2 regions of the Chromobacterium subtsugae genome follow, and region 2 is predicted to be linked to the other one. Evidence: riboswitches for the same ligand, from Rfam matches in the RefSeq annotation. Region 2 holds a riboswitch; the other holds the start of a gene.
What was found. Region 2 has a riboswitch for thiamine pyrophosphate ahead of U6115_RS08605 (thiamine ABC transporter substrate-binding protein). Riboswitches for the same ligand answer to the same signal wherever they lie in the genome.
Positions count from the first base shown of each region.

Region 1 (15,735 bases), 1.5 Mb from region 2:
AGTCCAGTATCAATACCGGGCGACGGCCGGATCCACCTGGGCGGACCAGGCGTCGATGCCGCCCTGGAGGTTGATCACGTCGTCGAAGCCGGCGTTCTGCAGGAACATCGCCACCTGGGCGCTGCGCATGCCGTGATGGCAGATGGCGACGATGGCGGCGTCGTCCGGCAGTTCGCTCATCCGGATCGGGATCAGGTTCATCGGAATGTGGACGCTGCCCTCGATGTGCGCCAGCTGGTATTCCCAGCCTTCGCGCACGTCCAGCAGCACCGGGCGCGCGGCCTGCGGATCGGCCAGCAGCGCCGCCAGTTGCGGAGCGGTGATTTCGCGCAGCATGGTCAGAAGCTGAAACGAGCCGGTTCGACGGCTTCGAATTTCTGCAGCCGCTCGACACAGGTCTCGAACAGCGCGGTTTCGCGGAAGCTGGTTTCGGTTTCGCGCTGGATCAGCTTGCAAGCCATCACCGGCAGGTCGCCGGCCACCAGGATCAGGCGGCCGCCGACGGCCAACTGGTCTTTCAGTTCCTGCGGCACCACCGGCAGCGAACCGCCGACCACGATCACGTCGTAGGGCGCTTGCGCCGGCAGGCCCAGCACGCCGTCGCCCTCAACCAGGGTGGCGTTGGCGATGCCGGCCTGTTTCAGATTGTCGGCGGCGCGCGCTTTCTGGGCGGCGTCGATTTCCACGCTCACCACCTGCTTGCCCATCTTGGCCAGCAGCGCGGTCAGATAGCCGCTGCCGGTGCCGATTTCCAGGATCTTGTCGGTGGGCTGGATGGCGGCGTCCTGCACCAGGCGGGCTTCCATCTTGGGCTGCAGCATCTTGCTGCCGTTGGGCAGCGGCAGTTCGGTATCGACAAAGGCCATCTGGCGCTGATTGTCGGCCACGAAGTCCTCGCGTTTCACGTGAAACAGCAGATCCAGCACGTTGGTATCCAGAACGTCCCACGGGCGAATCTGTTGTTCGACCATGTTGAAACGGGTTTTTTCGAAATCCATCAACTTAAACTCCGGAGGGCTGGGAGTCCGCTGCGCCGTTCGAAGCTGGGGGGCGGCAAGGACTCGTGTCATGACGATAACTTGCGATTATCCCATATTTGCCTTACCTTCACAGCATCGCTAGGGGTCCTGCGCCTGGCGTTTGGCTTGATCGGCTACCAAAGTGTAGGACATCGGGTTGAAAGCGGCGGCGCGGGTGAGAAATACCCTTGGAACCTGACCCGGATAATCCCGGCGTAGGGAAGCGTCACCTGCCGAAGATAGCCCCGCCATCCCACCGCAGCCGGCCATGCGCCGAACCGCTCCTTGCGCCGCTTCATCGCCCTGGAGACCCGCCCGATGAACGCGCCCGTAAACAAACAGATGGTGGTGGACGCCGCCGCCATCCAGCCTTTGCCCAATTCCCGCAAGATCCATGTCGCCGGCAGCCGCCCGGACATCCGCGTGCCGATGCGCGAGATCCGCCAGGCCGACACGCCGACCCAGTTCGGCGGCGAAGCCAATCCGCCGATCTATGTCTACGACACCAGCGGCCCGTACAGCGACCCGGCGGTCCGCATCGACATCCAGAGCGGCCTGGCGCCGGTGCGCGCCGGCTGGATCGCCGAACGCGGCGACTGCGAGCAGCTGGATGGCCTGTCCAGCGAATACGGCCGCGCCCGCGAGGCCGACCCCAAGCTGGCCGAGTTGCGCTTCAACCTGCAGCGCAAGCCGCGCCGCGCCTTGCCTGGCCGCAATGTCAGCCAGATGCACTATGCCCGCCGCGGCGTCATCACCCCGGAGATGGAGTTCGTCGCCATCCGCGAAAACCTGAACCGCCGCGCCTATGTGGAAGCGCTGCAGGTCACCGGCAACACCCGCTTGCTGGAGCTGATGACGCGCCAGCATGCCGGCCAGAGCTTCGGCGCCAATCTGCCGGAAGAGATCACGCCGGAGTTCGTCCGCCAGGAAGTGGCCGCCGGCCGCGCCATCATCCCGGCCAACATCAATCACCCGGAATCCGAGCCGATGATCATCGGCCGCAATTTTCTGGTGAAAATCAACGGCAATATCGGCAATAGCGCGGTAACGTCGTCGATATCGGAAGAAGTGGACAAGATGACCTGGGGCATCCGCTGGGGCGCCGACACCATCATGGACCTGTCCACCGGCAAGAACATCCACGAAACCCGCGAGTGGATTTTGCGCAACAGCCCGGTGCCGATCGGCACCGTGCCGATCTACCAGGCGCTGGAAAAGGTGAATGGCAAGGCCGAAGACCTGAGCTGGGAAATCTTCAAGGACACGCTGATCGAGCAGGCCGAGCAGGGCGTCGACTACTTCACCATCCACGCCGGCGTGCGTTTGCAGTACGTGCCGCTGACCGCCGGCCGGATGACCGGCATCGTGTCGCGCGGCGGCTCGATCATGGCCAAATGGTGTCTGGCGCATCATCAGGAAAACTTCCTCTATACCCATTTCGAGGAAATCTGCGAAATCATGAAGGCCTACGACGTGGCCTTCAGCCTAGGCGACGGCCTGCGGCCGGGCAGCGCCTGGGACGCCAACGACGCGGCGCAGCTGGGCGAACTGAAAACCCTGGGCGAGTTGACTGAAATCGCCTGGAAGCACGACGTGCAGGTGATGATAGAAGGTCCGGGCCATGTGCCGATGCAGCTGATCAAGGAGAACATGGACAAGGAGCTGGAGTGGTGCCGCGAAGCGCCGTTCTACACCCTGGGGCCGCTCACCACCGACATCGCGCCCGGCTACGACCACATCACCTCGGCGATAGGCGCGGCGCAGATCGGCTGGTACGGCACCGCGATGCTGTGCTACGTGACGCAGAAGGAACACCTGGGCCTGCCGAACAAGAACGACGTCAAGGAAGGCATCATCACCTACAAGCTGGCGGCGCACGCGGCCGACTTGGCCAAGGGCCATCCCGGCGCGCAGATCCGCGACAACGCGCTGTCCAAGGCGCGCTTCGAATTCCGCTGGGAAGACCAGTTCAACCTGGGCCTGGACCCGGACAAGGCGCGCGACTTCCACGACGAGACCCTGCCGAAAGATAGCGCCAAGGTCGCGCACTTCTGCTCGATGTGCGGCCCGCATTTCTGCAGCATGAAGATCACCCAGGACGTGCGCGATTTCGCCGCCAAACAGGGCATCAGCGCGCAGGACGCGCTGAACAAGGGCATGCAGGAAAAGTCCATCGAGTTCGTCAAGGGCGGCGCCAAGCTGTACGACAAGGTGTGATGTCGCCAAGTTGGCACAACGGCGGCGCGGGCCGCCGTTTTTTATGCCTGCCGTGCCGGCAATCGGTCTAGGATGAGCGTATTCCCCCAGCATTGGAGCGCGCGATGGATACCAGCAGCCACCTGTTGCCCGGATTGTTCCGCCAGTTGGGCCTGGCCGACGAGCCGGCGGCGATCAAGGCCTTCATCGCCAGCCATCCGCTGCCGCCGCGCGTGTCGCTGGCCGACGCGCCGTTCTGGAGCCCGTCGCAAGCGGCCTTTTTGCGCCAGGCGCTGGAGTGCGACGCCGAATGGAGCGAGGCGGCGGACGAGCTGGCGGTGCTGCTGCAGCAAGCCGAAGGCTGAAGCTGTGGATAAACAGGCAGACCGCCGGTTGCCTGTGGATAAGCCGCCGGCCGTTGTCCGCGCCGTTCAGACGGCGATGTAGACCCAGGCGCGTTCGCTGGCGCGCGCAATGCGCCGCTAAGGAGATTGCGTACCCGCAGGCTGGGATATAGTTTGAATAAGACCGGTCATGATGGAGGGGGAGGGCTGCATGAAGCAGACCGACCAGACGTTGCTGGAGCAGTTGCGCATCACCGAGTTTGAAATCGACCAGCGCAAGCAGCTGTTCGATCTGCAGCCGCGCGACGAATTGCTGCTTCGCGCCGCCGGCGCGCTGATCGAGCCGCAGCTGGACGATCTGGTGGAGCGCTTTTACGAGCAGCAGACCAGCACCCCGGAAATCGCGCTGCTGATCGGCGACGCCGATACCCTGCAGCGGCTGCGCAGCGCCCAGCGCCGCTACGTGATCGACCTGTTCAGCGGCGTCTACGATCTGGAATACGTCAACAACCGCCTGCGCATCGGCCTGGTGCACAAGCGCATCGGCGTGGAGCCCAAGTTGTACCTGGCGGCCATCCATTTCCTGCGCTCGCTGTTGTCGGTGCAGGTGGCCAGGCTGATTCCCGACCCCGATGTCTGCACGCAGACGCTGATGTCGATGGACAAGCTGGTGATGTTCGACATCGCGCTGGTGTTCGAAACCTATATCCGCAGCCTGGTGGCGGAAATCGAAACCTCGCGCAACAAGTCCGAGCAGTACGCGCTGGCGCTGGAGGAAAAGGTGGCGATGCGCACCCGCCAGCTGGAGGAGCTGTCGCGCACCGACCCGTTGACCGGCCTGCTCAACCGCCGCCACCTGGACGAAACCCTGACCCGGGTGCTGCGCAGCGCGCAGCGGCGCCATGAAAGGGTGGCGCTGGTGTATCTGGACATCGACGATTTCAAGGCGATCAACGATACCGAAGGCCATCAGCGCGGCGACGAGATCCTGCGCGTGCTGGGCGGCATCATCAATCGCATTTCGCGGCTGGAAGACGGCTGCTTTCGTTACGGCGGCGACGAATTCTGCATCGTGCTGCCCAATTGCGGCCGCCGCCACGCGGAGAACAATTTCGTCCAGCGTCTGCGCGCCGAGATGGAAATCGCGCTGTCCGGCGTGACGGTGAGCATGGGCTGCGTCGAAACCGGACCGGAGGATTTCGCCAGCCCGGAAGCGCTGGTGGGGATGGCCGATCAGCAGATGTACGCGGTGAAGTCGCGGCACCGGGAGGATGGCGAGGACAAGCCCGCCGGCCGCTGACTACAGCCGGCAGACCTGGTTGCGGCCGTTCTGCTTGGCTTGGTACAGCGCTTGGTCGGCCTTTTGCTGCGCGCTGGCGAAATCCTGCTGCCGGCATTGCCATTCGTGCACGCCGGCGGAAAAGCTGCAGCGCTGCTCCGGCTGCGCCGGCAACAGCGCCAGCTGGCTGAATTGCTGGCGCAGCCGGTCCGCCACCGCCAGGCCGGTTTCGATGCCGGTGTCCGGCATCACCAGGCAGAATTCCTCGCCGCCGTAGCGGATCAGCAAATCGTTTTCCCGCACGCCGTTGTTGAGCAGGCTGGCCAGCGCCTGGATCACCTGGTCGCCGGCCGGGTGGCCGAAGCGGTCGTTGATCGACTTGAAATGGTCGATGTCCAGCATGATCACGCAGACCCGCTCGGTCGAGGCTTCCAGCGTGCGCAGCCAGTATTGCAGCGCGCGCCGGTTGCCGGCGGCGGTGAGCGGGTCGATGTTGGCGGCGTCCTGCAGCCGGCTGTTCTGCCGTTGCAGCACGATGTTGAGAAAGCCCACCGCGCCGCATACCTGGGCGGCGGCGGCCACGGTCAGCGCCAGCTGGTGGGCCAGCGTGTGCTCGTGCGACAGGTGGGGCTGGCCGTGGTACAGCCGCAGCAGGTCGGGCGCGTCGCGCCAGATGAACAGCAGCGCCCCCAGCAGGAACAGCAGCGCGGTGGGGCTGAAGCGGTTGTGGCAGATCTGCTGTTCGGCGCGTTGGTACAGCCAGGCGGCGGCCAGGTAGAGCAACGGGATTTCCAGCGCCGACAGCGCGGCGCTCAGCAGCGGCTGCGGCACCCACTTGTCCAGGATCGAATAGGCGCCCACCCACAGCCACAGCGTATCGGGCAGGCGCAGATTGCACAGCCGGGCGATGATCATCAGCTGCAGCGTGATGCCGGCGTTGCTCATGCCGCTGCCCAGCGACAGCGCCGCCGGGTGCAGACCCAGCAGTTCCCCTTCCAGCATCATCCCGGCGGCCAGCAGCAGCGAGGCCTGCAGCCAGCGGCGGCGCGGCCGCAGCAAATCGGCGCGCACGCTGTGCTGCCAGGTGATCACGCCTATGCTGGCGACGGTCAGGGAGAGCATGGTGAGCAGGAAATTGGACATTCAGGCCTTGTCGGAAATAGGGGCGGTAGCGGTTTAATCCTAGCAAAGCCGGTTTTCCGCTGTCACCCGCCCGGTTTTCCGCCGGCCCGGCTCAGAAGCGCGCCACCACTTTGCGCCGTATGCTGTAATCGGGCCGCAGGCTGGCTTCGGTGTCCAGGAAGTAGCGGTTGCTGTCCAGCCAGAAGTGCGGGTCGTTGCTGGGCTGCGGGTCAGCCCACAGCTGGAACAACTGGTGCACCTGCTGCGGGTGGGCGCAGCGCGCCAGCGCTTCGCGGAACGGCCTTTCGCTGCACATGCGGGCGATGGCGGCGAGCAGCTGCAAGTGCTGCGGATGCGCTTCCTGCGGCAGCAGCAGCAAGAGCAGGCTGCGCACCGGCTTGCCGTCGGGCGAGTCGAACTCCATGTCCCGCTTCAGGCGCAGAAACAGCGCATGGGCTTCGCTCAGACCGGGAATGCGGGCGTGCGGCAGCGCCAGGCCGTGGCCCAGCGCGGTGCTGCCGGTTTGCTCGCGCAGCTGCAGCGCGCTTTGCACGGTCTGGCTGTTCAGCGCGTGGCGTTGGCCCAGCTGGCGGGCGGCGTAGGCGAACAGCTGGTTTTTGCAGTCAACGTCCACATCCAGCAGGATGTCGCTGACGCGGCACAAGTCGGGCAGGCTTTCCATGACGGATTTCTCCAGGGGGAATGACAAGCCCATGCTAGGTCGGCCGGTCTAAATTCAAGCTAAATAAACCGCGCCCGGCCATCAAAATGCCGTTAAGGCGGCTAGGGCTTGGGCTGGATCGCGCCCTGGATGTCGGACGCCTGCCGCTTCAGTTTTTCCACTTGTTCCTTCAGTTCGGGATTGAGCAGGGTGGCGGCCGCGCCCACCTGCTTGGCCGCGCCCAGCGCGGCGCTGGCTTGCTCCTTCAGCTGTCCCAGCGGCGCGCTGGCGGCGTCGACGCCCTGGTGCACATTGCCGATGGCGGCGGAGGCGGCCTGCTGCAGCTGGGCGGTTTGGCGCTGGTCGCAGCCGGCCAGCGCCAGGGCGGCGCTCATCAGGAGTATCGGGGTGCGCATGCGTCTATCCGTTCGGGTGGTTTGTCTGAAGGATAGAGAGCGGCGGCGGCGGGCAAGTTCCATCACCGCCGCGCCATGCTAAATGACATTGGCAATTTTTGACCAGGCGAGTAAGTTAAGCCTTTCCTTGTGCACAACCGGAGCTTGCCATGATCGTCGTGTCCGTCGTCTATCCGCATCGGCCCGCCGCGCGTTTCGATTTCGACTACTACCTGCAGCGCCACATGCCGATGGTGCAGCAATTGCTGGGCCATAGCCTGAAGGGCGTGCGGGTGGACCGCGGCCTGTCCGGCGCCGAGGCGGGCAGCCCGCCGGGCTTCGTGGCGCAGGCCCTGCTGCTGTGCGATTCGGTGCAGGCCTTTCAGCAGGCCTTCGGCCCGGTGGCGGCGCGCATCATGGGGGATATCGCCAATTACACCGACATCCAGCCCGACATCCAGTTCAGCGAAGTGGCGCTGTGGGACGAGCGCCAGCCCGGCGTCAGCGGCTGGTACGCCAACGCGCAGTAAGCGTCAGGCCAGGATGCGCGCGGCCAGGTCGCCCGGCGCCTGGCTTATCGCCAGCCGCGGCGCGCCGTGCCAATCGGCCAATCTGGCCAGCGCCGTTTTCAGATCGTCGGCCAGCCGCTGGCTGACGCGCGTGCCCGGCTCCAGGTGCAGCGATTTCACTTCGAACACGCCTTGCGCGCGATGGGCCTTGGCGTCCAGCCGGCCCGCCAGCTTGCCGCGGTTGAGGATGGGCAGCGTGAAATAGCCGTACTTTCGCTTCGGCGCAGGCGTATAGCACTCGATCTTGTAATCGAAATCGAACAGCTCCAGCGCGCGCTTGCGGTCCCATACCAGCGGGTCGAACGGCGACAGGATGGCGGTGTTGCCGCTGTTCAGCATGCCATTGCGCGCCAGCTCCAGTTCGGCGGCCAGGCTGGCGTGGACGAAGGCGTCGTGGCTCCAGCCTTCCACTTTCACCGGCAGCAGTTCGCCGGCATCCGCCAGGCCATGCAGCAGCTCGGTGTAAGGCGCGCGCTTGAGGCGGTAGTAGTCGGCCACCCATGCCGGTTTGACCAGGCCCAGCGCGCGGCAGCTGTTGCGCACTTGTTCCAGCCGCACGGCTTCCGGCGAGGGCAGGTCGCGCGTGTCGTCCCAGCCGGGCAGCACCCGCTCGGCCAGGTCGTAGACGCGCTGGAAGGCGCGCCGCTCCTTCACCATCAGCCGGCCCAGCGTGAACAGCGCCTCCAGATGGCGTTTTTCCGGCTTCCAGTCCCACCAGCCATTGCCTTTGTTGTCGCGGCGCTCGAAATCGGCCGAGCGCATCGGCCCGTGCGCGCGGATGCGCTCGACGATGGCTTCGATGTCGGCGCGGTGCTGCGCGTACCAGCGCGGCGAAAACTTCCAGCCCATGCCCTCGGCGTTCAGCATGCGGTGGCGCAGCAGCCGGTAGTCCTCGGTCGGCACGAAGCAGGCCTCGTGCGCCCAATATTCGAACAGCGCGCCTTCGGCCAGCAGCTGGTCCAGCCAGGCCGGGTCGTACTGGCCGATGCGGCTGTACAGCACCAGGTAGGGGCTGCGCGCCACCACGCTGATGGTGTCGATCTGCAGCAGCGCCATGCGGCGGATGGCGGCCAGCGCGTCGGCCTTGCTCGCCTTGCGGCGCGGCGCGGTCAGCAGGCCCTGGGCGGCCAGTTGCAGGTGGCGGGCTTGTTGCAGCGGCAGGTGCACGGTCATGTTTTCGGCATGGAGAAAGTCTGAGAGGCGACTATAGCAGGGGAGGCGGCTGCCGTCAGGGTGACATGCTTTCGGCATGACAGGCTGTCCGGCTTGTGGCAGTGTGGATGGTCCATACTTTCCACCGGAGTTGCTGGCATGATCAGCCATATCGACCACATCGTCCTGACCGTGCGCGACATCGAGGCGGCGGTCGCTTTTTACCAGCGCGCGCTGAAGCTGGAAGCGGTGAGCTTCGGCAATGGCCGCCGCGCGCTGCGTTTCGGCAACCAGAAGATCAATTTGCAAACCTTGGGCCAGGAAACGCGCAACCACGCCGCCATCGGTTCCGGCGACCTGTGCCTGATCACCCATTTGCCCTTGGCCGAGGTGGCTGAGCATCTGAAGCGCGAAGGGGTGGCCATCGTCGAGGGGCCGATCACCCGCAGCGGCGCGATGGGAACGATCACCTCGGTGTATTTCAACGACCCGGACAGCAATCTGATCGAGGTCAGCACTTATAGTTTTTGATGGCAGGGGCGGTGACAGGCGGGCGCGGTCGCGCGCGCGGCGCAGGCCGGCGTCCGGTTCAGCGCCTGGACAGCTCGCGCTGCAGCACGCTGTCGTAGCTGCCGTCGCGGCGCATCGCTTCCAGCGCCAGGTTGAAGCGCGTCAGCAGCGCCTCTTGCTGCGCGTGCTTGTTGATAGCCAAGTAGGACGGATTGGTCACCAGCGCCTCCTGCGACAGCGCCACGTCGCGGTAGCCGCCGTCGCGTAGCGCCAGCTGCAGCGGCTCGCGTATGCCCAACACCACGTCCAGCCGCCCCAGGCGCAGCTGGCGCAGGTTCTGCTCGTCGCTGTCGCCGTCGAAGGCGGTGAGCCGGCCTTGCTTCCTGGCCAGGTCGAAGGCGTCGCCGTAGCTCCAGCCGGCCATCACGCCCACTCTTTTGCCGTACAGGTCCTCAAGCTTGCGGTAGCGCGGCGCCTTGGCCGGAGAAGCCATCACCACGCGCTCGTAGAACAGCGGCTGGCTGAAGTCGAACAGTTTTTCGCGGCTGGCGGTCTTGATGATGCCGCCGGCCGCTGCGCTGCCGCCGCCCAATTCCTGCAGCGCCAGGCGCCAGGAGGCGGCGCGCAGCGTGACGGCGATGCCGGCGCGTTCGCAGACCTTGGCGACCAGCGCCGGGTACAGGCCGGCGGCGCCTTGCTGGCCGGCGTACATCAGCGGCGGATTGCTGGCGTCGAAGTCGACGATCAGTCCGGGCGGTTCGCCGGCCAGGCCGGGGACGCCGGCCAGGGCCAGCCATAGCGCCAGCATGGTGGGGAAAAGCTTCTGCCGCATGGGGTGGGATCAACGAGTATGGCCATGGTTGCAGCATAGTACTTGGCGGCGCCGGCGATGCGCCGGCGGAAATGAAAAACGGAAGCCGGCGGGCTTCCGTTGTCTTAAGCGCGCGAAGACGCGGCGCTTACGGGTAAACGATGCGCAAGAGATTGGTGGAGCCGGGGGTGCCGAAGGGCACGCCGGCGATGATCACCATCGGCTTGCCCTGTTCGGCCAGGCCCAGCTTGGTGGCGCAGAAGGTGGTCTTCACTACCATGTCTTCCAGGTTTTCCGCATCCGGACCGTGGTAGGCCACCACCCCCCACACCAGCGTCAGCCGGCGCGCGGTGTCCAGGCTGGGAGAAATCCCCAGGATGGGCGTGGACGGGCGCTCGCGCGCCAGGTACAGACAGGTGGAGCCGCTGGTGGTGAAGGCGACCGAGACCGTCACCGGCAGCAGCGTCGCCACCTTGCGCACGCAGGCGGCGATGGCGTCGGTGCGGCCCGGCTCGTCGGCGGCGCTGTAGTCCAGCGCCATCACCTTGCGGTAGTCCGGCGCGCTTTCCACGCGGCGGATGATGCGGTCCATGATCTGCACCGCCTGCAGCGGGTATTGGCCGGCGGCGGTTTCCGCCGACAGCATCACCGCGTCGGCGCCCTCGTAGACGGCGGTGGCCACGTCGTTGGCTTCGGCGCGGGTGGGGGTGGGCGCGGTGATCATCGACTCCAGCATCTGGGTGGCGACGATCACCGGGCGGCCCAGGTGGCGGCACTGGTGGACGATGCGGCGTTGCGCCACCGGCACGTCTTCCGGCGGCAGCTCCACGCCCAGGTCGCCGCGCGCCACCATCACGCCGTCGGCCAGCGTGGCGATGGCTTCCAGATCGTCCACCGCCGACGGTTTTTCGATCTTGGCGACGATGCCGGCCTTTTTGCCGACGATCTTTCGCAGCTCGGCCACGTCCCGCGCGGTCTGCACGAAGGACATCGCCACCCAGTCGGCGCCTTCGGCCAGCGCGAACTCGGCGTCCTTGCGGTCTTTCTCGGTGATGGCGGACAGCGGCAGCACGGTGTGCGGCAGATTGAAGCCTTTGTTGCTGGACAGCTCGCCGCCGACGGTGACGCGGGTGGCGATGCGGCGCGGCTCGACATGTTCCACGTGGAACGCCAGCTTGCCGTCGTTGACCAGGATGCTGTGGCCGGGCTTGAGCGCGGCGAAGGCTTCCGGGTGCGGCAGGCTGGCGCGGCGGGCGTCGCCGTCCACTTCATCCAGCACGAATTCGTAGCGGTCGCCGGTCTGCACGGTGGCGGGCTGCGGGAATTTGCCGATGCGCAGCTTGGGCCCCTGCAGGTCGATCAGCGCGCCTATCGGCCGGTCCAATGCCTTTTCCGCGGCGCGGATGGCGGCCAGGCGGGCGCGGTGGTCGTCATGGCTGCCGTGGCTCATATTGAGGCGGAAGATGTTCACCCCGGCGCGGGCCAGCTCCAGGATTTGTTCCGGGGTGCTGGATGAGGGCCCCAGCGTGGCGAGAATTTTGGTGTTGCGAAGCATGACTGTCCTTTGCGGCCGTCCGGCCGGTTAGGTTGAAGCTATGGGCATGGAGCCGGAAACGCTGCGCCGGGCGTCGGCGCGCCGGGATTCGTTTCCCCGCGCCGTCGGCGTCCGGCGTCGTCTGCACCGATAGTGCCATGTCCGCGCGACGGCTTCTTTGCGTTGGGTCGAATCCGCTCGCCTTGCCCGGCGCGCAGCGCGCATCGGCAGGCTGTTCAGGCTGTCTCCGGCGTTGTCGATCATGCTGCCATAACTGCCGTGTAGCGGCTGGATTACTTGAAATGAAGGATTTGCGCGCAAAACAACGATTGATGGTGTTTTTTTTTCTAATCCGCCATCTTTATTTTCGCTTATTTTCTTATTTTTTCCTTTGCAAAAATCAGGATGTAATCGCGCAAAGCCTTGTTGCAGTGCGGAATTGCAGTGATGGACGACGGATGACGCGCAAACGCAGCCAGGACGCGGCGCGGGGCCGCCGCTAGCCGCGTGGTTCGCGGCGGTTCGTGCCGGAATGGCCGCGTCGTCGGCGGAATGTAGCATCGCGCTACATTTTTCAGTGCTTTGATTTCATTGGATAAAAATGGGTTCGTCACGCGGGAAAAGCCTGGTTGCGCTGCGGAAAATGTATTTTTTTTTACCGAATGATTGACAAGCTGGTGTTCGGGAATAGAATTGTCCGCAAATAAAACGAACGTCATAAGCAAAAAAAGCAACATTAGCGCAACGTTGACACCCCCGCTGTTAACCATGCTGCCTTGCCGGCAATCAGGAGAAGACTCAATGAGCGATCAGTACGTACTGGCCTTGGACCAGGGCACCACCAGTTCCCGCGCCATCCTGTTCAACCGCGGCGGCGACATCGTGTCGCTGGCGCAAAAGGAATTCCGCCAGATCTACCCGCAACCGGGCTGGGTCGAGCATGATCCGCAGGAAATCTGGGGCGGCCAGGTGGGGGTGGCGGCGGAAGCCGTGGCCAAAGCCGGCATCGACGGTCGCAGCATCGCCGCCATCGGCATCACCAACCAGCGCGAAACCACCATCGTCTGGGACCGCGAAACCGGCCAGCCGGTGTACAACGCCATCGTCTGGCAGGACCGCCGCACCGCCGGCTTCTGCGACGAACTGAAGGCGCGCGGCCTGGGCGAGCTGATCCGCGCCAAGACCGGCCTGCTGGTCGACGCCTACTTCTCCGGCAGCAAGATCAAATGGATTCTGGACAATGTGCCCGGCGCCCGCGAACGCGCGCAGGCCGGCAAGCTGGCCTTCGGCACCGTCGACAGCTGGCTGATCTGGAACTTCAGCCACGGCAAGGTGCACGTCACCGACGTGTCCAACGCCTCGCGCACCATGCTGTACAACATCCACACGCTGGAATGGGACGCCGAGCTGCTGGACATCATGGGCATCCCGGCCTCGATGCTGCCGCAGGTGAAGAGCTCCAGCGAGGTGTACGGCCACACCCACGCCGCCCACCTGGGCGTGGAAATCCCGATCGCCGGCGTGGCCGGCGACCAGCAGGCGGCGCTGTTCGGCCAGCAATGCACCCAGCCCGGCATGGTGAAGAACACCTATGGCACTGGCTGCTTCATGATGCTGAACACCGGCGACAAGCCGATCGAATCGAAGAACAATCTGCTGACCACCATCGCCTGGGCAGTGGACGGCAAGGTGCAGTACGCGCTGGAAGGCTCGATCTTCATCGGCGGCGCGGTGGTGAAATGGCTGCGCGACGGTCTGGGCATCATCCGCCACTCGGCCGACGTCGGCCCGCTGGCGCAGGAAGTGAAGGACAGCGACGGCGTCTACCTGGTGCCGGCCTTCGCCGGCCTGGGCGCGCCGCACTGGAACGCCAGCGCCCGCGGCACCATCGTCGGCGCCACGCTGGGCACCAAGGCGGCCCACATCGCCCGCGCCGCGCTGGACAGCATCGCCTACCAGACCCGCGACGTGCTGAAGGCGATGGAAGCCGACGCCGGCATGGGCATCGCCGAGCTGCGCGTCGATGGCGGCGCCACCGTCAACGAGCTGTTGATGCAGTTCCAGTCCGACATCCTGGCGGTGAACGTGGTGCGCCCCAAGATCACCGAAACCACCGCGCTGGGCGCCGCCTACCTGGCCGGCCTGGCCGTCGGTTACTGGAAGAGCGTCGACGACATCCAGGGCCAATGGCAGCTGGACCGCCGCTTCCAGCCGGCGATGCCGGCCGGCGAAGTGGCCGCCAACGTCAAGGGCTGGCAGCGCGCGGTGAACGCCGCCAAGGTGTGGGCCGACGATCAGGCTTGATTGCCCAGCGACAAGCATGCCCGCCGCGCCAGCCGCGGCGGGACGCCAATCTCTTTTCTGAAAGACTGAATCATGGATCCATTTTACAAAGCGTTGGTCGGCGAGTTCATCGGCACCGCGCTGTTGGTGCTGCTGGGCAACGGCGTGGTGGCCAATGTGCTGCTGAAAAACACCAAGGGCCACAACAGCGGCCTGATCGTGGTGGCCTTCGGCTGGGCGATGGCGGTGTTCGTCGGCGTGTTCAGCGTGGCGGCGATCAGCGGCGCGCACCTGAACCCGGCGGTGTCGGTGGCGCTGGCGGTGGCCGGCAAATTCCCGTGGGACAAGGTGCCGGGCTATGTCGCCGCGCAGATGCTGGGCGGCATGGCCGGCGCCGGCCTGATGTGGGTGATCTACCGCAAGCACTATGAAACCACCGATTGCGCCGACACCAAGCTGGCCACCTTCTGCACCGGCCCGGCCATCCGCAGCCTGCCGGGCAACCTGGTATCCGAGATCGTCGCCACCTTCGTGCTGGTGTTCGCCATCCTGTCGATGGTCGGCCCGAAAATGTCGCTGGGCGCCATCGAGGCATTGCCGGTGGCTCTCTTGGTGCTGGGCATCGGCGTGTCGCTGGGCGGCACCACCGGCTACGCGATGAGCCCGGCGCGCGATCTGGCGCCGCGCATCATGCACGCCATCCTGCCGATTCCGGGCAAGCGCGACAGCGACTGGGGCTATGCCTGGGTGCCGGTGCTGGGCTCGTTGATCGGCGGCACGCTGGCGGCGCTGGCTTCCACGCTGTAATCGCAGTCGACGGCGCGCTATCCGGCGCGCCGTTTTCCTTTTTTGTTCGTTTTTCCCTCTCCGCGCGCCTGCGCGTCCCGCTGCTCCCAATCCGTCGCTAAACCTTGCCCAGCAAGGCTGGAATGCCGATTCGCACAGCGCCTCCCATCCGCCTTTTCCTGCCTTTCCTGATTGCATCCCGCCAAAGTGTCGTAAAAACGAAAAATAGCGAAAGAAAAATGTGTTATTTGTGTTGCTTGTTAGCTATTGTGGATAGAATGAACACGGTAGATTAAGCAAGGACGGGGCAATGGACGTATACGACTTGATGGTGATAGGCGGCGGCATCAACGGCGCGGGCATCGCGCGCGACGCGGCTGGGCGCGGCCTGTCGGTGGCGCTGTGCGAAAAGGACGACCTGGCCTCGCATACCTCGTCGGCCAGCACCAAGCTGATCCACGGCGGCCTGCGCTATCTGGAGTATTACGAGTTCGGCCTGGTGCGCAAGGCGCTGCAGGAGCGCGAAGTGCTGCTGAAGGCCGCCCCGCACATCATCTGGCCGCTGCGCTTCGTGATGCCGCACGCGCGCGACCAGCGCCCGGAGTGGATGATCCGCGCCGGCCTGTTCCTCTACGATCATCTGGCCAAGCGCGAAGTGCTGCCCGGCTCGGAAACCGTCAGCTTCGCCAAGCATCCGGCGGGCGCGCCGCTGAAGGACGCGTTCAAGCGCGGCTTCGTCTATTCCGACGGCTGGGTGCAGGACGCGCGGATGGTGGTGCTGAACGCGGTGGACGCCGCCGAGCACGGCGCCAAAATCCACACCCGCACAGCCTGCGTGGCGGCGCGCCGCGACGACGGCCACTGGATCGTCACGCTGGCGCGCGAGGACGGCAGCCGCTTCGAGGTCCGCGCCCGCGCGCTGGTCAACGCCGCCGGCCCCTGGGTGCAGAGCCTGATCGAGGACAAGCTGGCGATGCCGTCCAGCAAGTCCATCCGCTTGGTCAAGGGCAGCCACATCGTGGTGAAGAAGCTGTTCGACCACCCGTTCGCCTACATCTTCCAGAATCCGGACAA
Region 1 covers NZ_CP142381.1:268,674-284,408, forward strand. The annotation lists gene U6115_RS01295 (rhodanese-like domain-containing protein) at 10-336, opposite strand; gene U6115_RS01300 (protein-L-isoaspartate O-methyltransferase family protein) at 339-998, opposite strand; TPP riboswitch at 1,111-1,258, shown strand; gene thiC (phosphomethylpyrimidine synthase ThiC) at 1,338-3,236, shown strand; gene U6115_RS01310 (DUF2789 domain-containing protein) at 3,341-3,580, shown strand; gene U6115_RS01315 (GGDEF domain-containing protein) at 3,771-4,859, shown strand; gene U6115_RS01320 (GGDEF domain-containing protein) at 4,860-5,981, opposite strand; gene U6115_RS01325 (PTS sugar transporter subunit IIA) at 6,073-6,642, opposite strand; gene U6115_RS01330 (hypothetical protein) at 6,744-7,037, opposite strand; gene U6115_RS01335 (EthD family reductase) at 7,187-7,546, shown strand; gene U6115_RS01340 (winged helix-turn-helix domain-containing protein) at 7,550-8,758, opposite strand; gene U6115_RS01345 (VOC family protein) at 8,897-9,268, shown strand; gene U6115_RS01350 (substrate-binding periplasmic protein) at 9,327-10,079, opposite strand; gene pyk (pyruvate kinase) at 10,207-11,613, opposite strand; gene U6115_RS01360 (hypothetical protein) at 11,964-12,362, opposite strand; gene glpK (glycerol kinase GlpK) at 12,394-13,896, shown strand; gene U6115_RS01370 (MIP/aquaporin family protein) at 13,969-14,682, shown strand; gene glpD (glycerol-3-phosphate dehydrogenase) at 14,972-15,735, shown strand, end outside.
Region 1: linked by a shared signal. The riboswitch ahead of thiC (phosphomethylpyrimidine synthase ThiC) and the one ahead of U6115_RS08605 (thiamine ABC transporter substrate-binding protein) in region 2 are both predicted to bind thiamine pyrophosphate.

Region 2 (15,735 bases):
CCGGCCCGGGGCAGACGCGGATCTGGCTGCCGGGGCGGGGCAGCCAGACGCCCAGCCGCGGCGCCGGCGGCCGCGCCGGCCCCAGCGCCAGGCGGTCGCCGTCGCGCAGCGCCCGCCCGTCCAGGCCGCCGAAGCCGGCCAGCAGATCGGTGCTGGCGGATCCCATCACGGCCGGCGCCTGGATGCCGCCGTCCAGCGCCAGGTAAGCGCGCATGCCGAAGCGCGGCGCCTGCAGCTGCAGCATTTGCCCGGCGCGGAAGGCAACGCGCCAGCCCGGCCACACCGGCTCGCCATCCAGCAGCGCCTGGCAATCGGCGCCGGCCAGCGCCAACTGGCCGGCGCGCAAGAAGCGGAAGCAGGCCGGCGGCAGCGTGATTTCCAGCGCGGCGGCGTCGGCGGGGTTGCCGACTAGGCGGTTGGCGATGCCCAGCGCCAGGCCGTCCATGGCGCCAGCGCGGCATACGCCCAGATGGCGCGCGCCGAAGCGGCCCAGATCCTGCACCGTGGTTTGCGGTCCGGCCTTGATCACTTCCAGCATGGCGATTCCTTGCTGGCGACGAAGCGGACGATGTCCCCCGGCTGCAGCAGGCAGGCGGGTTCGCGCGCCGGGTCGAACAAGCGGGCCGGACTGCGGCCTATGATCTGCCAGCCGCCGGGAGAGGCCGACGGATAGATGCCGGTCTGGCAGCCGCCTATCGCCACCGCGCCCGCCGGCACCGCGATGCGCGGCGTGGCGCGGCGCGGGGTGGCCAGCCGCGGATCCAGGCCGCCAAGGTAGGCGAAGCCGGGCTGAAAGCCCAGGAAATACACGGTGTAATCGCTCGCGCCATGCCGTTCCACCACCTGGCGCGGACTGAGGCCGCAATGCCGCGCCACGTGGTCCAGGTCCGGGCCGTATTCGCCGCCGTAGCAAACCGGAATCTCCACTCGCCGCTGCGGGATGTCGGCTTGTTCCGCCTGCTGCCACAGCTTGCGCAGCCGGGCCGGCAAGGCCGCGGCCAGCGCCGGATCGTCGCTCAGTTCCAGGGTGAGATTGTTCATGCCGGGCACGATTTCTCGGATGCCGTCGCCGGCTTGCAACTGCCGGGCCAGCCACCAGATGCGGCGCTGGCAGTCCAGCGTGGCGGGCGGCGGCATTTCCAGCGTCAGGGCCTGGCTGCCCAGCCAATGGATCGCGGGCGAGGTGAGGGGGGCGGAAGGCATCGGGTTTTGACGAAATGCGATTTGAGAATATGATTATGATTATGGGTTAATTGAATGTAATGATGCAATGTTAATAATTTCTCGTCAATTTATGAGAATGAAAGGATGGGAAGGCCTTGAATTTCGAGAGAACGGAGAATAACGTCCATGACGAATGATTTGCCGAAGATCGTGTCTTCGCAGCATCTGGTGTCGGAGCGCAGCCCCGAGTTGTCGGAGTTCGAATTCAGCCTGACGGTGGTGAACAATGCCTTTCACCGCTGGATGGTGCGCTGCATGGCCGCCGCCGGAGAAAAGGACATGACGCCCACCGAGGTGCTGTTGGTGCATCATGTCAACCACCGCGGCCGGCAGAAGAAACTGGCCGACATCTGCTTCGTGCTGAATATGGAGGACACCCACGTGGTGGCCTACGCGCTGAAGAAGCTGGTGAAGATGGGCTATGTGCGCAGCGAGAAAAGCGGCAAGGAAGTGTTGTTCTCCACCACCGAGAATGGCCGGGCATTGTGCGAGCGTTACCGCCAGGTGCGCGAGCAGTGCCTGCTGCCGACGCTGAGCGACGGCGGCATCGCCAATCCGGCCATAGGCGAGGTGGCCCAACTAATGAGGGCGCTGGCCGGCGTTTACGACCAGGCCGCGCGCGCCGGGGCCTCGTTCTGAATGCCGGCCGGGCGGCGGCTCAGATCACCGCCCACAAACCGATGATGGCCGCCAGCACCAGCACGCCGGTCAGGATCTGCGAGGTGCTTTTTTCTTTCTGCAGCGCGCGCTTGAGGCTGTCGTGCGCGCCCTCCAGCTGGTCTATCCTTTGCTGCAGCGAGGCGCGGGCCTCATCCTGGCCCGCCAGCCGCTTCAGCATGTCCTCGCCGCCGAATTCCTTGATGACATCCTTGTTCCACACCCCCAGCAGCTTGTTCACCTTGTCCTTGAAATACAGTGCGGTGCGCTGGGCCGGGTCCTGCCATTCGAACTGGAAGCCCTGGCCGGCGAAAAAGGCGTGGCGCTGCAGCCTTTCTTCTTCGGTGCTGGTTTGCCCGGTATTGACCAGGCCCGGGGTGATCGCATAGTCGGGGCAGACGCCCTTGGCCCAGACGATCACGCTGGCGAACAAAAAGGCGTCCAGTCCGCTGCCCATCAGCGCAGGGCTGCAACTGACGCCGCTTTTGGGGCCGAAGGTGACGGACTTGCTCGGGCGGTCCACCCGCACCCAGGCGACGTTGTACACTGCGTGGAAGCGGCTGTCGTCGCCTTCCAGCATTTGCCAGTGCTGGTTGCTGTCGGCGCGGGCGTAGCCGCGGAATTGCAGGCGGAAGTAGTCGGACTGCGAAGTCATGGCGCGGCTGCGCTGCAAGATGCCGTAGATCGGCGCGCCCTCGATATTGAGGGTGAGGATGGTTTCGCCCAGCGGGATGGCCAGATTGGCCAGATTGAGTTCGTTTTCCGGCGGCGGCAGCGGAATGTCTTCCGTCGTCGCCTGGGGTTGGTCGGTGCTTTTGGTATTGTTCGCAGTCATGTGGCAGTGATTCTGTCGCTGGTGGTGGTTCGCCTGCGCCCGCCGGACGCCATCGGCATGGGGATTCTATCCTAACATTGTAGGGGAGCGCGCTTGCGCTTGCCGAGGACGGGAGGTGACGGTGCGGTTCATCGGGAATTTCGTTCTCCTGGCGTGCTGGATTTTGCCGGCGATGGCTGGCGGGGTGTGCGGCAAGCCGATTCAGGTGGGGTGGGAGGAGCGGCCTCCCTATCATTACCAGGGACGGGATGGCCGGCCCGCAGGCTACTCGGTGGAACTGCTGAATCAAGCCGCCGCGCGCCTTGGCTGCCGCCTGACTTATCGTCAAATGCCCTGGTCGCGCAATCTGCAGGAGTTGCGGCTGGGCACGGTAGATGTCGCGATGCAGGCGTTGAAAACGCCGGAGCGGGAGGCGTACGCCTGTTTTGTGCCGGGCTACAGCTCCGCGCAGGTGCGGCTGTGGGCGCGCGCCGATCGCGCTGCGCGCTGGCCGGTCGCCCAGCTGCAGGATTTGAGCCGGCTGGGCCTGGTCAGGCTGGGCGTGACGCATGGCGACAGTTACGGCGACGCATGGGACCGCTGGCTGAAAGCGCCTCCGGCCACGGTGAGGGTGGACGCCGGGGAAACGCTGGCCGGCAGTTTGCGCAAGCTGCAGCTGGGGCGGATAGACCTGCTGCTGGCGACCATGGACACGCTGCCGAATGAGCTGGCCCGCTTGCCGCAACAGCCGGCCATCGTGGCCCTGCCGCCGGCATGGCGCGCGGGCGGCGCCTTTTATGTTTTCAGCAAACGCAGCGTGCCCGCCGAGCTGTGCCGGGCTTTTGCCGGCGCGCTGCGCGACATGAAGCGCGACGGCGTGGTGGACCGGCTCTACCGCAGCCGCTTCAACATCGCTTATCCCGACCCCTAGCTTCAAACCCGCAGCAGCGGCAGCGGCGCGAAGCGGCCGCCCAGCACATTGCGGCTGTCCTTGCCCCACCAGCTGTCGATCGCGGTGGCGTAGACCTGGCGGAAATCTATCGCGTGCGGCAGATTGCCGTCGCTGACGCCGGCCAGTTGCGGCGTTTGGCCGTATAGCCCGCCTTTGACGCGGCCGCCGGCGGCGAAGTGGACGCTGGCGGCGCCGTGGTCGGTGCCGCGGTTGGCGTTTTCGCGCGGGCGGCGGCCGAATTCGGCGTAGGTCAGCACCAGCGTGTCGTCCCAGCGGCCCAGCCGCGTCATTTCGCCGCGCAGCTGCGCCAGCCCGTCGGCCAGCTCGGCCAGCAGCCGCGCTTGCGCCGGCTGCTGGTTGCCGTGGGTGTCGAAGCCGGTGAGCGTGATGCGGGCGACGGCGATGTCGACGCCGCGCGCCAGCGTGTCGGTCAGCGTGCGCACCGCGACGCCGAAGCCGCCGTTGGGCTTGGGGCCGGCGGTGGGCGATTCGCTGGGCGCGGTGCGCGGCAGCGGCGCCAGGCTGGCGGCGGCCTGGCGGATGTCGCCTTCCACTTTCAGGATGTGTTCCAGCGCCGAGCCGGCGTGGCCGGGCTGCTGGTCGGCCACCAGCTTGGCCTGGCGCGCGAAGTCCTGCGGATTGGCCAGCACCACCGCGCGCGCGCCGCCGTCCAGCGGGCCCAGCACCTGGCTGGACAGCACCACGCCGTCGGCGGCGAAGTGCTTCGGCGTCGGCTGCTCGCGGAACAGCCGGGTCAGCCAGCCCTCGCTCAGGTATTGCTGGCTGGCCGAGGCGGTGTCCCAGATCTCGATCGAGCGGAAGTGCGACAGATTGGGCTCGGGATAGCCGACGCCCTGCAGCAGCGCCAGCTGCTGGTCCCGCCACAGCGGCATCAGCGGCGACAACGCCGGATTCAGGCTGATGGCCTCATCCAGTTGCAGCACCTGCTCGCGGGCGATGGCGATGCCGGGGCGCAGCCGGTAATAATCTGCGCTGGCGTAGGGGACGACGGTGTTGAGGCCGTCGTTGCCGCCTTTCAATTCAACCAGCACCAGCAGGCGTTTGTAGCCGGCCGGGGCCAGCGCCCAGGACAGGTTGGGCAGCACGCTCAGCATCAGGCCGGCGCCGGCCGCTTTCAGGAATTCGCGTCGTTTGAACATGGCGGTCTCCTTCACTCCACCTGGTAGGCCGGGTCCAGCAGCAACTGGGCGATGGCCTTGGCGCCGCTTTCTCCCTGCGGCAGCGGATTGGCCGGCGGCACCGCCAGCAACAGGCGCGCGGCGTCAGCCGCGCTGCGGGCGTCGTAGATGGCGGCCCATTCGTCGGGTTGCAGCTTCATCGATGCGACACCCTTGGCGACGAAGCGGTTGATGCGCGCCTCGCGGCCGGCCATCTCGTTCAGGCTGCCATCGGCCTGAGCGAAGGTGTCGCGCGCCGGCGCGGCGTCGTGGGCGATGCGGTCGAGGAACTGCTTGCGGGTGAGCAGGGTGGCGCTGTTGATCCAGGCTTCGCCGCCGGGCCAGCCCTTGACGTTGGGCGGCGCGAACACGTCCTGGCCCAGCTGGCGGTTCAGGCCGGCGATCACGCGCCAGTCGGGCGGCGTCAGGTCGAAGGTCACCAGCGTGCCTACGGTCAGCTCCACCGGCGATTTCACCAGTTGGCCCTGGCTGTGCCAGAACTGCGGCGTCAGCAGCAGCGCGCGCATCAAGGGCTTCAACTGGTAGTGGCCGCGGCGGAAGTCGGCGGCCAGCTTGTTGATGCTGGCCGCGTCCGGCGTCGGCGACACGAAATTGCGCCACAATTTGGTGGTGATGAATACCGAGGTTTGCGGCTGCTGCAGCAACAGGTCGATCACGTCGTCGCCGTCGAAATTGCCGCGCTGGCCGAAGATGGTCTTCTCGCCGGCGTCGCGCAGCCGCGGCCGGACGATGAACTGGTCGTCGTGGTCCAGGCCCCAGCCGGTGAAGGCGCGCGCCGCCTCGCGGATATCCTGTTCGCTGTAGTGGCCTTCGCCCAGCGTGAACAGCTCCATCACCTCGCGGGCGAAGTTCTCGTTCGGTTGTTCCTTGCGGTTATTGGCGGTGTCGAGGTAGCGCATCATCGCCGGGTCGCGCGCCACCGCGTGCAAGAGTTGGCCGAAATCGCCCAGCGCGTAGTGGCGCAGCAGCAAATTCTGCTGGTACAGCATCTGCGGCGAACGCACCTTGTCCAGCGCCGACACGAAGTGATTGTGCCAGAACAGGGTCATCTTTTCGGTCAGCGGCGACGGCGTGGCGAGCATCTCGGCCAGCCACCAGCTGCGCAGCTCCACCGCGTGCTGGTTGCGCTCTTGCTGCAGCGCTTTTTTCTGTTCCTCGGTCAGGCCAGGCTGGCCGGGGCGCTCGAAGGGGTCGTTGGCCCAGCCGGGCGGCGGCGTGGCCGGCTGGGTGCGGACGCCGGCCAGGATCTTGTCCACCGCGGCTTCGCGGCTGAGCGGCGCGTAAGCGGCGATCTGCGCCGGATTGGCGCCGAAGCCGGTGCGCAGCAGCAGATGGCGCGCGCCGTCGACGCCGATGTCGGCCAGCGCGCAAAGCGGCAGGCTGAACAGCACGGATGAGAGGATTATTTTTTTGAGCATGGTCGCAGGTTCCCGATGCAGGGTAGCCATGCCAGCTTAGCCGCCTATTTTTAGCAAGGTATGTCGGCTCGGGGGAAACTGTGAGGGAATGTTTATGGCATGCGCTGTGGCGGCTGCCTGAGGGCGGACAGGCCATGCCCGGTGTGCGATGATTGGCCATTTTACCGTGAGGTGGCTATGGCGGAAGCTGCGCCGCAGGCGCCGTGGTGGCGAAGAGCCTGTTCAAACGTCTTGTTCCTGCTTTTTTTCTTCTCCCTTCTGGCGCTGATTTTCTTCCTGACATGGCTGTTTTTTTTCCCGCTGCGGGCATTGGGGGATTGGCTATTCATCCCTTTGCCCCGCGGTCAGTATCTGCACCTGGAGACAAATCAAGTTCTGAACCAGCCGGGTTTCGTGCTGCCGCTGCTGTTTTGGGTGTTGGCTTTGCTGGGCGCGCTTTCCGGTTGGCGCGATGGGTTTCGTAAATTGCCCAAGCGGGACAAGGCCAAGCGGCGACAAAAATTGGCGCAGTTGAATCAGCGGTGTTGCCGTTTGCTGGCGATATCCGCAGGGCTGAGCGTGTTGCTGTCTTTGCCCGCCATGCGCAGCTATACAGTCGTGGCTGGGGATGGCATCCATGATATGGATTTCTATCGTCGGCACGAGACGGTGTATCCATTTTCGCAGCTTGAATGCATTAGAAGGTCGGTGGTGCGCGGGGCTATTTTTTACGATTTCTACTTTGATCGAAAAGAGGATGACTCGTTTACAGCGGCCGGACTCAATCCGCAAGCGTTGGCCTGGGTCGAATGCCAAACCGGGAAAAGCTTCCAGAGCTGGATGGGGGCTTGCGGCGGATGGCGGCGGGGCCGATAGGCCGCTATACTAGCGCCCTGTCACCGGGGGTGCCCGCCATGCGGGCTGAGAGACACCCTGAGAACCTGATCTGGATCATGCCAGCGGAGGGAGCGTGATGAGCGGAACATGATCCGCCCTGCCTGCTTGCTCCGTGGCCGCACCGCACGGAGAGATGTCCATGAAGTTGCTTCCCACCCTTGTCGCCGCCGCTCTGAGTCTGGCCGGCCTGTCCGCCCAGGCGGCCGAACTGCGCGTGCTCGCCCATAGCTCGTTCAGCGTCGACAAGCCGCTGCTGGCGGCGTTCGAAAAGCAATACGGCGCCAAGGTGTCCATCATCAAGGCCGGCGACGCCGGAGAGATGACCAACAAGCTGATCCTGACCAAGGCGAATCCGATCGCCGACGTGGTGTTCGGCCTGGACAACAGTCTGATCGGCAAGGCCGAGCAGGCCGGCGCGCTGGCCCCGTTGCCGGCCGAGCTGGCCCGCGGCGGCAAGGTAAGCCTGCCCGGCGCCGCCGCCATCGACTACGGCTACGTGACGTTGAATTACGACAAGGCCTGGTTCGCCAAGAACAAGCTGCCGCTGCCCAAAACCCTGAACGACCTGGCCCTGCCGGCCTACAAGAACCTGCTGGCGGTGGAAAACCCGGCCACTTCCAGCCCCGGCCTGGCCTTCCTGGCCGCCACCATCCACGCGCTGGGCGAGGAAAAGGCCTTCGCGTTGTGGGGCAAGCTGCGCGACAACGGCGTGAAGGTGAGCAAGGGCTGGACCGAAGCCTATTACACCGACTTCTCCAAGAACGGCGGCGGCCGCCCCATCGTGGTCAGCTACGCCACCAGTCCGGCGGCCGAAGTGTTCTACAGCAAGGAAAAGCTGAGCGACGCGCCCACCGCCAACCTGCTGTTGCCGGGCACGGTGTTCCGCCAGGTGGAGGGCGCGGCGCTGGTCAAGGGCGGCAAGGAGCCCAAGCTCGCCCAGCAGTTCATCGCCTTCCTGCGTTCCGACGCGGTGCAGAAGGATATCCCGACGCGGATGTGGATGTACCCGGCGATGGACGGCGTCGCGCTGGACCCAGTGTACAAGCACGCCGAGCAGCCCGCCGCGCACGATACCCCCGACAGCGCGACGCTGGCCGCCAAGCAGCGGGCCTGGGTCGGCCGCTGGGCGCGGGTGGTGCTGAAGTCTGGCGTCTGAATGGCGCCGACATTAGGCCATAATGTCCAGATCCCATGACCAAACGGCAACACAAGTGATGATCGCAGACATAAGCTCCTCCCGCCTGATCCTGCGCCATATGAGCGCGGATTTCCTGCAGGCCTGCCTGCGCGGCGACATCGACGACGCCGCCGCGTTGCTGGGCAGCCGCCCGGACGCCGGCTGGCTGGCGGAGGCGCAACTGATGGCGATGCGGCTGGACGATATCGCCGAAGACGCCGCCTACGCGCCGTGGTCGGTGCGGGCGATGCTGCGCCGCGACGATCTGGCCATGATCGGCCACATCAATTTCCACACCCGGCCGGGCCATCCGTATTTGCAGGGCCACGGCGACGTCGAGCTAGGCTATGCGGTTTATCCGGCGTTCCGCCGCCAGGGCTACGCCCGCGAGGCGCTGCTGGCGATGGCCGGCTGGGCGGCCGGACAGGGCGCCGGGAGAATGGTGCTGTCGATCGAACCCGGCAACCTGCCGTCGCAAGCGCTGGCGGCGCAGCTGGGCTTCGCCAAGGTGGCCCAGGCGCGCGACGAGGATGGTTGCGAAGATGTGCTGACGGCCGACTGGCCGTTGTCTGGAGCGAATGTTTGACGCAGTCGGGTGTCCGGCGGCTGGCGCTGGCCAGCCTGCCCGTGTTGTTTTTGAGCGCGCTGGCGCTGGCGCCGTTGGCGCGGCTGGTGGCCGAAGGCGGCCTGCAGTTCAGTCCGGGCCTGCTGGCCGATTCTTATCTGCGCTGGCGGCTGCTGTGGTCATTGCTGCAGGCGGCGGCCAGCTGCCTGCTGTGCCTGGCGCTGGGCGCGCCGCTGGCCTGGCTGCTGGCGCGCTACCATTTCCCCGGCCGCGGCCTGCTGCTCAGGCTGCTGATGCTGCCCTTCGTGATGCCCACCCTGGTGGCGGCGATGGGGGTGCTGGCCTTGTTCGGGCCGCAGGGGGCGACCGGACTCCATCTGCAGGACACGCCGTGGCTGCTGCTGTACGGCAATCTGTTCTTCAATCTGCCGCTGGTGGTGCGCGCCGCCTGCGACGGCTTTTCCCAGGTGCCGGCCAGCCGGCTGGCCGCCGCCCGCACGCTGGGCGCCACCCCGTGGCGGGCGTTCTGGCGCGTGGAGTGGCCGGCGGCGCTGCCCTGGATCCTCTCCAGCCTGTGCCTGGTCTTCCTGTATTGCTTCTCCGGCTTCGGCCTGGCGCTGATCCTGGGCGGCCAGCGCTACGCCACGCTGGAAGTCGAAATCTACAGCCTGGTGGCTTATGAGTTGAACCTGGCCGACGCCGGCGCGCTGGCGCTATTGGTGTTGCTGGTGTGCGGCGCCGTCGCCGCCGTCTATGCCGCGCTTATGCGCCGGCTGGCGACGGCGGCCAAGGTCGAGCCGCTGCCGCTGCGGCCGGCGCGCGGCTGGCGGGCGCGGCTGGCCTTGCTGGCCGGTTTGCTGACGTTGCTGCTGTTCGCCGGCCTGCCCTTGCTGGCGGTGCTGTGGCGCGGCCTGGCCGGCGGCGGCGGCTGGCTGGCGCTGTGGGACGAGGATGTCCGGCTGGCCTTGTTCAACAGCGCCCGCTTCACCGCGCTGACGGTGCTGGCCGCCGGCGCGCTGGGCCTGTGCCACGCGCTGGCCGCCGGCCGCAGCCTGGCGTTGCGGGCGCTGATCTTCCTGCCTTTCGTCGCGTCGCCGGTTTGCGTCGCTTTCGGCCTGTTGCTGCTGTATCCGCAGTGGAGCGCAGCGCTGGCCTTGCTGCTGGCGGCCTACGCGCTGCTGGCCTATCCCTTTGTCGCCAAGGCCTTGCTGACGGCGCGCGACGGCCAGCCGCCGCATTGGGAGCAGGCGGCGCGCAGCCTGGGCGCCGGCCCGTGGCGGACATTCCGGCGCCTGCAGTGGCCGCTGCTGCAGCCGGCCTTGCGGCGCGGCCTGGCTTTCGCCGCCGCCACCGCGGTGGGCGAATTCGCGGTCACGCTGTTTTTGTCGCGGCCGGAATGGCTGACGCTGACCACGCTGATCTACCAGCGGCTGGGGCGGCCCGGCGCCGCCAATATGGACGCGGCGATGAAGCTGTCCTGCCTGCTGATGCTGCTGGCGCTGCTGGCGTTCTGGATCATCGAAACCGCCGGCGGCGCCGGCTCATGGGAGGACCGTCGTGCTGACGCTGCGAAACCTGAATAAGCGCTTCGGCGCGCGCGTGGTGGCCGACGCGGTCTCGCTGACCGTCGCCGCCGGCGAGACGCTGGCCTTGTTGGGGCCGTCCGGCTGCGGCAAAAGCACATTGCTGAAGATGATCGCGGGCCTGGAGCGGCCGGACGGCGGCGGCATCCATTTTGACGGCGAGGATCTGTGCCGCCAGCCGCCGGAACGGCGCGGCTTCGCGCTGATGTTCCAGGATTTCGCGCTGTTTCCGCATCTGGACGCGCTGGGCAACGTGATGTTCGGCCTGATCGAGCAAGGCTGCGCCAAGCGGGACGCCGCGGCGCAGGCGCGGGAGATGCTGGCGCGGGTGGGGCTGGCCGAGCATGGCGGCCGCAAGGTATGGACGCTGTCCGGCGGGGAGCAACAGCGGGTGGCGCTGGCGCGGGCGCTGGCGACCCGGCCCAGGCTGCTGTTGCTGGACGAGCCCTTTTCCAGCCTGGACGCCGATCTGCGCCGCCAGTTGCAGCAAACGTTCCGCGCGCTGCTGCGCGAAGCCGGCATCCCGGCCATCATCGTCACCCACGACAGGGACGAGGCCTTCGCGCTGGCTGACCGGGTGGCGGTGCTGAAGGCGGGCCGGCTGTTGCAATGCGACACGCCGGCCCGGCTATTGGCGGCGCCGGCGGACGCCTGGCTGGCGCGTTTCATCGGCTACGACAACGTGCTGGCGGATGCCGCTGTGCCGCCGGGCGCGCTGCTGCTGGGGGACGATCAGCCGCCGGCGCGCATCGTCGAACTGATCTGGCTGCCCGATGGCGCGCGCGTCAAGGTGGTGGCGGCGGCGGGCGAGCTGGTGTTGAATCTGTCGGGACGCGAGGCCGCGCGCTGGCAGGCTTCGCTGTTCGTCGGCGGCGAGATCGGCGTCGGCGTGGCCGAGGCCGGGCTGCTGCGCTTTAACTGATTCAGCGCAGTCCGGCCTGCTGCATCTTGCTCAGCAGGCGCAGCAGCTGGCTTTTCTCTTCGGCGCTCAAGGCGTCGGTCACGCGGGCGCAGGCGCGCCAGAACCCGGGCAGCGCTTCGGCCAGCAGCGTCCTGGCCGCTTCGGTCAGGCGCAGTTGCAGGCTGCGGCGGTCGCTCGGGTGCGGCGCGCGCGCGACCCAGTCCCTTTTTTCCAGCCAATCCAGCAAGCCGGTGGCCGAGGCGCGGGTGATGCCGCAGTAGTCGGCGATGCTGGACGGCGTCGGCGGCGCTTCGCCGAACAAGCCTTGCTCATGTAGCCGGAACAACAGCAGCACCTGCAGCTTGTTTTCCGACAGGCCGTGCCTGGACAGGCTGGCGTTGACCAGTTGCAAGGCATCGTCGCCCAGCCACAGCAGCAGCAGGCCGGCGGCGGCGGCGTCGCGGTCGGTGTCCTGGCTGGCCGTTTCCCGCATCAGTTGCAAGTGGGGGGCGTGATGGGCGGTGGAGTCTGCGGCGTTCATCGCGTGGCGGCGGAGAAGAAAATAGACGGCCGATGCTAGCGTAAAAGCGGCAGCGCGTCGATTTCGCCATTAAATTAGGTTGACTAACTATATGCTTAGCGTATTATTTGGATGGAGTGCCGACATGACATCACACAAGGAGAAAATCATGGCCATTCAAGTATGCGAACTGCACCACGTGGGTTTCGCGGTGCCCAAGCGCCAGGTGGACGCGATGCGGGATTTCTACCAGCAGGTATTCGGCCTGCGTGCCGATCCGTCGCGCTGGAATATCCCGGACGTGCCTGGCTGCTTTCTGGATGTGGAGGACGCGCGGCAACTGCACGTGCTGGGCAGCGACGGCGTGTCGCGCTATGCGCAGGGGCCGGAGCGCGATCCGGTGTCCAATCACGTCGCCTTCACCGTGGCCAGCCTGGAGGCGGCGGCCGAGGAGTTGCGTTCCCGCGGCGTGGATTTTTTCAGCCAGCGCAGCGTGGCGGCGGACCGGCTGACGCAGTTGTTCCTGCGCGATCCGGCGGGCAATCTGCTGGAATTGCGGCAGGCGGCGCCGGCCGCGGATTGACGGCGCGGCGGGGAGGGGCCATCGCGGCTTGCGGCAACGGCTCTTTATCCTGCGGCGGGTCGTTGAGCGTCGGCTACAGCGTCCGCCGCAGTTCGCTTGGCGACAGGCCGTAGCGCTGGCGAAAGCGCGCGGCGAAGCGCGACGGCGACGCGTAGCCGCTGGCGGCGGCGATGTCGGCGATGGGCTTGGCGCCGGTTTGCAGGTTTTGCAGGGCCTGGCCCATGCGCACGTCTTCTAGCAGGCGCTGGAAGCCGCTGTCTTCTTCCGCCAGCCGGCGGCGCAGGGTGGAGGCGCCCAGATTCAGCCTCCGCGCCGCCGTTTCCACGCTCCATGGCGCGGCGGGATCCAGCATCAGCAACTGGCGGATCCGCTGCGCCACCGGCGCGGCCGGCGCTTGCAGCAGCGGCCCGGCCTGGCCGGCCAGCGCCAGGGCCAGCAGCACGCCTTCGGCATGGTGCTCGCGCATTTCCGGCGGCGTATCGCCGCGCAGGCTGTCCATCAGCAGCTGCCAGGCGCGGTGGCCCGGTTCGCCGATGTCGAGGCATAGTTCGTTGCCGGCCCGTTGCCGCAGCAGCAGCGAGCCGTGGCGCTCGCAAAAGCGCGCCAGCAGCGCCGGCGGCAGGCTGACCACATCCGCCAGATAGCCGGCGGGGCCGGGAAGGTTGGCGATGTCCAGTTCGCTGCCGGCCGGCAGCAATACCAGCTGCGCGGGTCCGGCCGACATTTCCCGTTCGCCCAGCCAGATGCGCTTGAGGCCGTGGCGCACCCGGCACAGGGCCGGCAGGAATACCGGCACCCGGCGGATGCGCTGCGGCAGGCGGGCGCGGACTTCGCCGGCTTCGATGCGGCATTCGCGCAGCGCGAGGTCGCTCACGCGGGTCAGCGGCCGTAGGTGGCGGTGAGGCTGGCCTTGGCCAGCGCGTTGGCGTTCAGCATGAAGCCCACCAGCGCGCCGCTGGCGTTGGCGTCAACCGGCAGCTTGTCGGTTTTGAGCGCCCAGACGGTGAATTGGTAGCGGTGCGGCTTGTCGCCAACCGGCGGGCAGGCGCCGCCGAAGCGCGATTCGCCGAAGTCGGTGCGGCCCTGCACCGCGCCCGCCGGCAGTTGGCCGCCGGCGCTGCCTGCGCCTTCCGGCAGCGCATGCACGTTGGCCGGCAGGTTCACCACCGTCCAGTGCCACCAGCCGCTGCCGGTGGGCGCGTCCGGATCGTAAACGGTGACGGCGAAGCTCTTGGTGCCGGCCGGCGCGCCGCGCCAGGACAGCTGCGGCGAGACATTGCCGCCTTCGCAGCCGAAGCCTTGGTAGACCTGGCGCGCCGTCAGCGGCTTGCCGTCGGCGATGGTTTCGCTGCTGAGCTGGAAGCCGGCGGCGTGGGCGGCCAGCGGCAGGGCGAGCAGGCTGGCGATCAACAAGGTGTTGCGCATATCGGTTTTCCTGTGGGTGACATGGCGGATGATAGGCGGCGGCGTTCGTTGCCGCTGTGCCGAAACGCTCGCCGGCGGCGCCGCCGCGCTCGCGTTTGAGCGATGGCGGCTAGACCGTCGGGTCCGGCTCAGGCGTTCACGGCGCTTTCGTCCAAGGCGAAAGCGCGCAGGTCGTCGCCGGCCAACCGGTAGCGCACCCACTCGGCTTGCGGCTTGGCGCCGATGGACTGATAGAAGTCTATCGCCGGCTGGTTCCAGTCCTGCACCACCCATTCGAGGCGGCCGCAGTCGTTTTCGCAGGCCAGTTGCGCCAGGCGGCGCAGCAGCGCCTTGCCGGCGCCGGCGCCCCGCACTTGCGGCGTGACATACAAATCTTCCAGGTAGATGCCGTTTTTGCCCAGCCAGGTGGAGTAGCTGAAGAAGTACACGGCGAAGCCGGCCAGCCGGCCGTCGACATGGCACAGCAGGGCCTGCGCTTTGGCGCCGGGGCCGAACAAGGTCGCCTCGATGTCGGCGGCGCTGGATTCCACTTCGTGTTCGGCGCGTTCGTAAATGGCCAGCTCGGTGATGAAGCGGTGGATGGCGGCCGCGTCCTGCGGCTGAGCGGTATGAATCTGGATGGTCATGCGTTTCCTCGGGTGCGCGGGCCCTGGCCGGCTGCGGCGGGCGATGCCGGATATGATCGCATGCCGGCGCTGGGATGAAAACGGCATGCCGGTCCTGCGTGGACAGGAAAAAGGGCCGGCGAACCGGCCCCGGGGCGTCGCGCGGCGGGGTTCAGCCCGCCAGCCAGCTGCCCGGATGGGCTTCCAGCCAGGTCTTGATGTTTTTGGCGTCGTTGACGCGGGCGGAGCTGGCGCCGGCGTCCAGCAGCACGATGACCAGCGGCTGCGAGCCGACCACCGCCTGCAGCACCATGCAGCGGCCCGCTTCCTGGATATAGCCGGTCTTCTGCACCGCGATGTCCCAGTCGCCCTCGCGCACCAGCGCGTTGCTGTTCTTGTATTGCAGCACGCGGTTGCGCGCCGACAGGATCTGGTGTCTTTCGGTGGTGGTGAACTCCCGGATCAGCGGGTATTTCTGCGCCGCCATCACCATCTTGGCCAGGTCGGCGGCGGTGGAGGTATTGCGCACGTCCAGGCCGGTGGGGTCGTGGAAGATGGTTTCCGTCATGCCCAGGCTGCGAGCCTTGTGGTTCATCCGCTGGACGAAGGCGGCGCTGCCGCCGGGGAGGGCGGTGCGGGCCAGCGTCGCGGCGGCGCGGTTTTCCGACGACATCAGCGCCAGCAGCAGCATTTCCCGGCGGCTGAGGGTGGTGCCCACCGCCAGCCTGGAGGTAGTGTGCTTCAGACGGTCGATCTCGGCGTCGGACACCGTCACCTCGTCATCGAGAGACACCCCGGAATCCAGCAATACCATCGCCGTCATCAGCTTGGTGATGGAGGCGATGGGCATGCGCTGGTGGGTGTTCTTTTCGTAGAGGGTTTCGCCGGTGCTGCCGTTGAGCACCAGCACTGAGTGGGAATTGAGCCTGGGGGCGGTGTAGCCGGACATTTCGCTGGCTACCATCACGCCCTGGGGCGAAGCCGCCAACACCGGCGCGGCCAGGGCCGCCGATATCAGCAAGCTTGCGATTTTCTTGATCATGCGTCACTCCGCAGTACGCTTGAGGTGTGAGGAAAAAGGATGCTATCCATCCGGCATTTGCGGCTAACTGCAGTCAACATGCGGTCATCATGGATGATGCGGCGGGATGGCTCCTGCTTGTATTCTAAACAATGTTCCGCCGCCGCGCGGCACGAAAAAGACGTTTTCGGGCGGCTGAAACAGCCAAGGGGGCG
Region 2 covers NZ_CP142381.1:1,733,116-1,748,850, forward strand. The annotation lists gene U6115_RS08565 (5-oxoprolinase subunit C family protein) at 1-538, opposite strand, end outside; gene pxpB (5-oxoprolinase subunit PxpB) at 526-1,203, opposite strand; gene U6115_RS08575 (winged helix DNA-binding protein) at 1,351-1,863, shown strand; gene U6115_RS08580 (hypothetical protein) at 1,883-2,716, opposite strand; gene U6115_RS08585 (substrate-binding periplasmic protein) at 2,838-3,626, shown strand; gene U6115_RS08590 (DUF1501 domain-containing protein) at 3,629-4,807, opposite strand; gene U6115_RS08595 (DUF1800 domain-containing protein) at 4,819-6,264, opposite strand; gene U6115_RS08600 (hypothetical protein) at 6,442-7,119, shown strand; TPP riboswitch at 7,135-7,229, shown strand; gene U6115_RS08605 (thiamine ABC transporter substrate-binding protein) at 7,280-8,296, shown strand; gene U6115_RS08610 (GNAT family N-acetyltransferase) at 8,355-8,903, shown strand; gene U6115_RS08615 (ABC transporter permease) at 8,900-10,465, shown strand; gene U6115_RS08620 (ABC transporter ATP-binding protein) at 10,440-11,387, shown strand; gene U6115_RS08625 (MarR family winged helix-turn-helix transcriptional regulator) at 11,389-11,907, opposite strand; gene U6115_RS08630 (VOC family protein) at 12,056-12,469, shown strand; gene U6115_RS08635 (helix-turn-helix transcriptional regulator) at 12,543-13,343, opposite strand; gene U6115_RS08640 (kinase inhibitor) at 13,349-13,894, opposite strand; gene U6115_RS08645 (GNAT family N-acetyltransferase) at 14,023-14,520, opposite strand; gene U6115_RS08650 (serine hydrolase) at 14,672-15,541, opposite strand; gene U6115_RS08655 (hypothetical protein) at 15,629-15,735, opposite strand, start outside.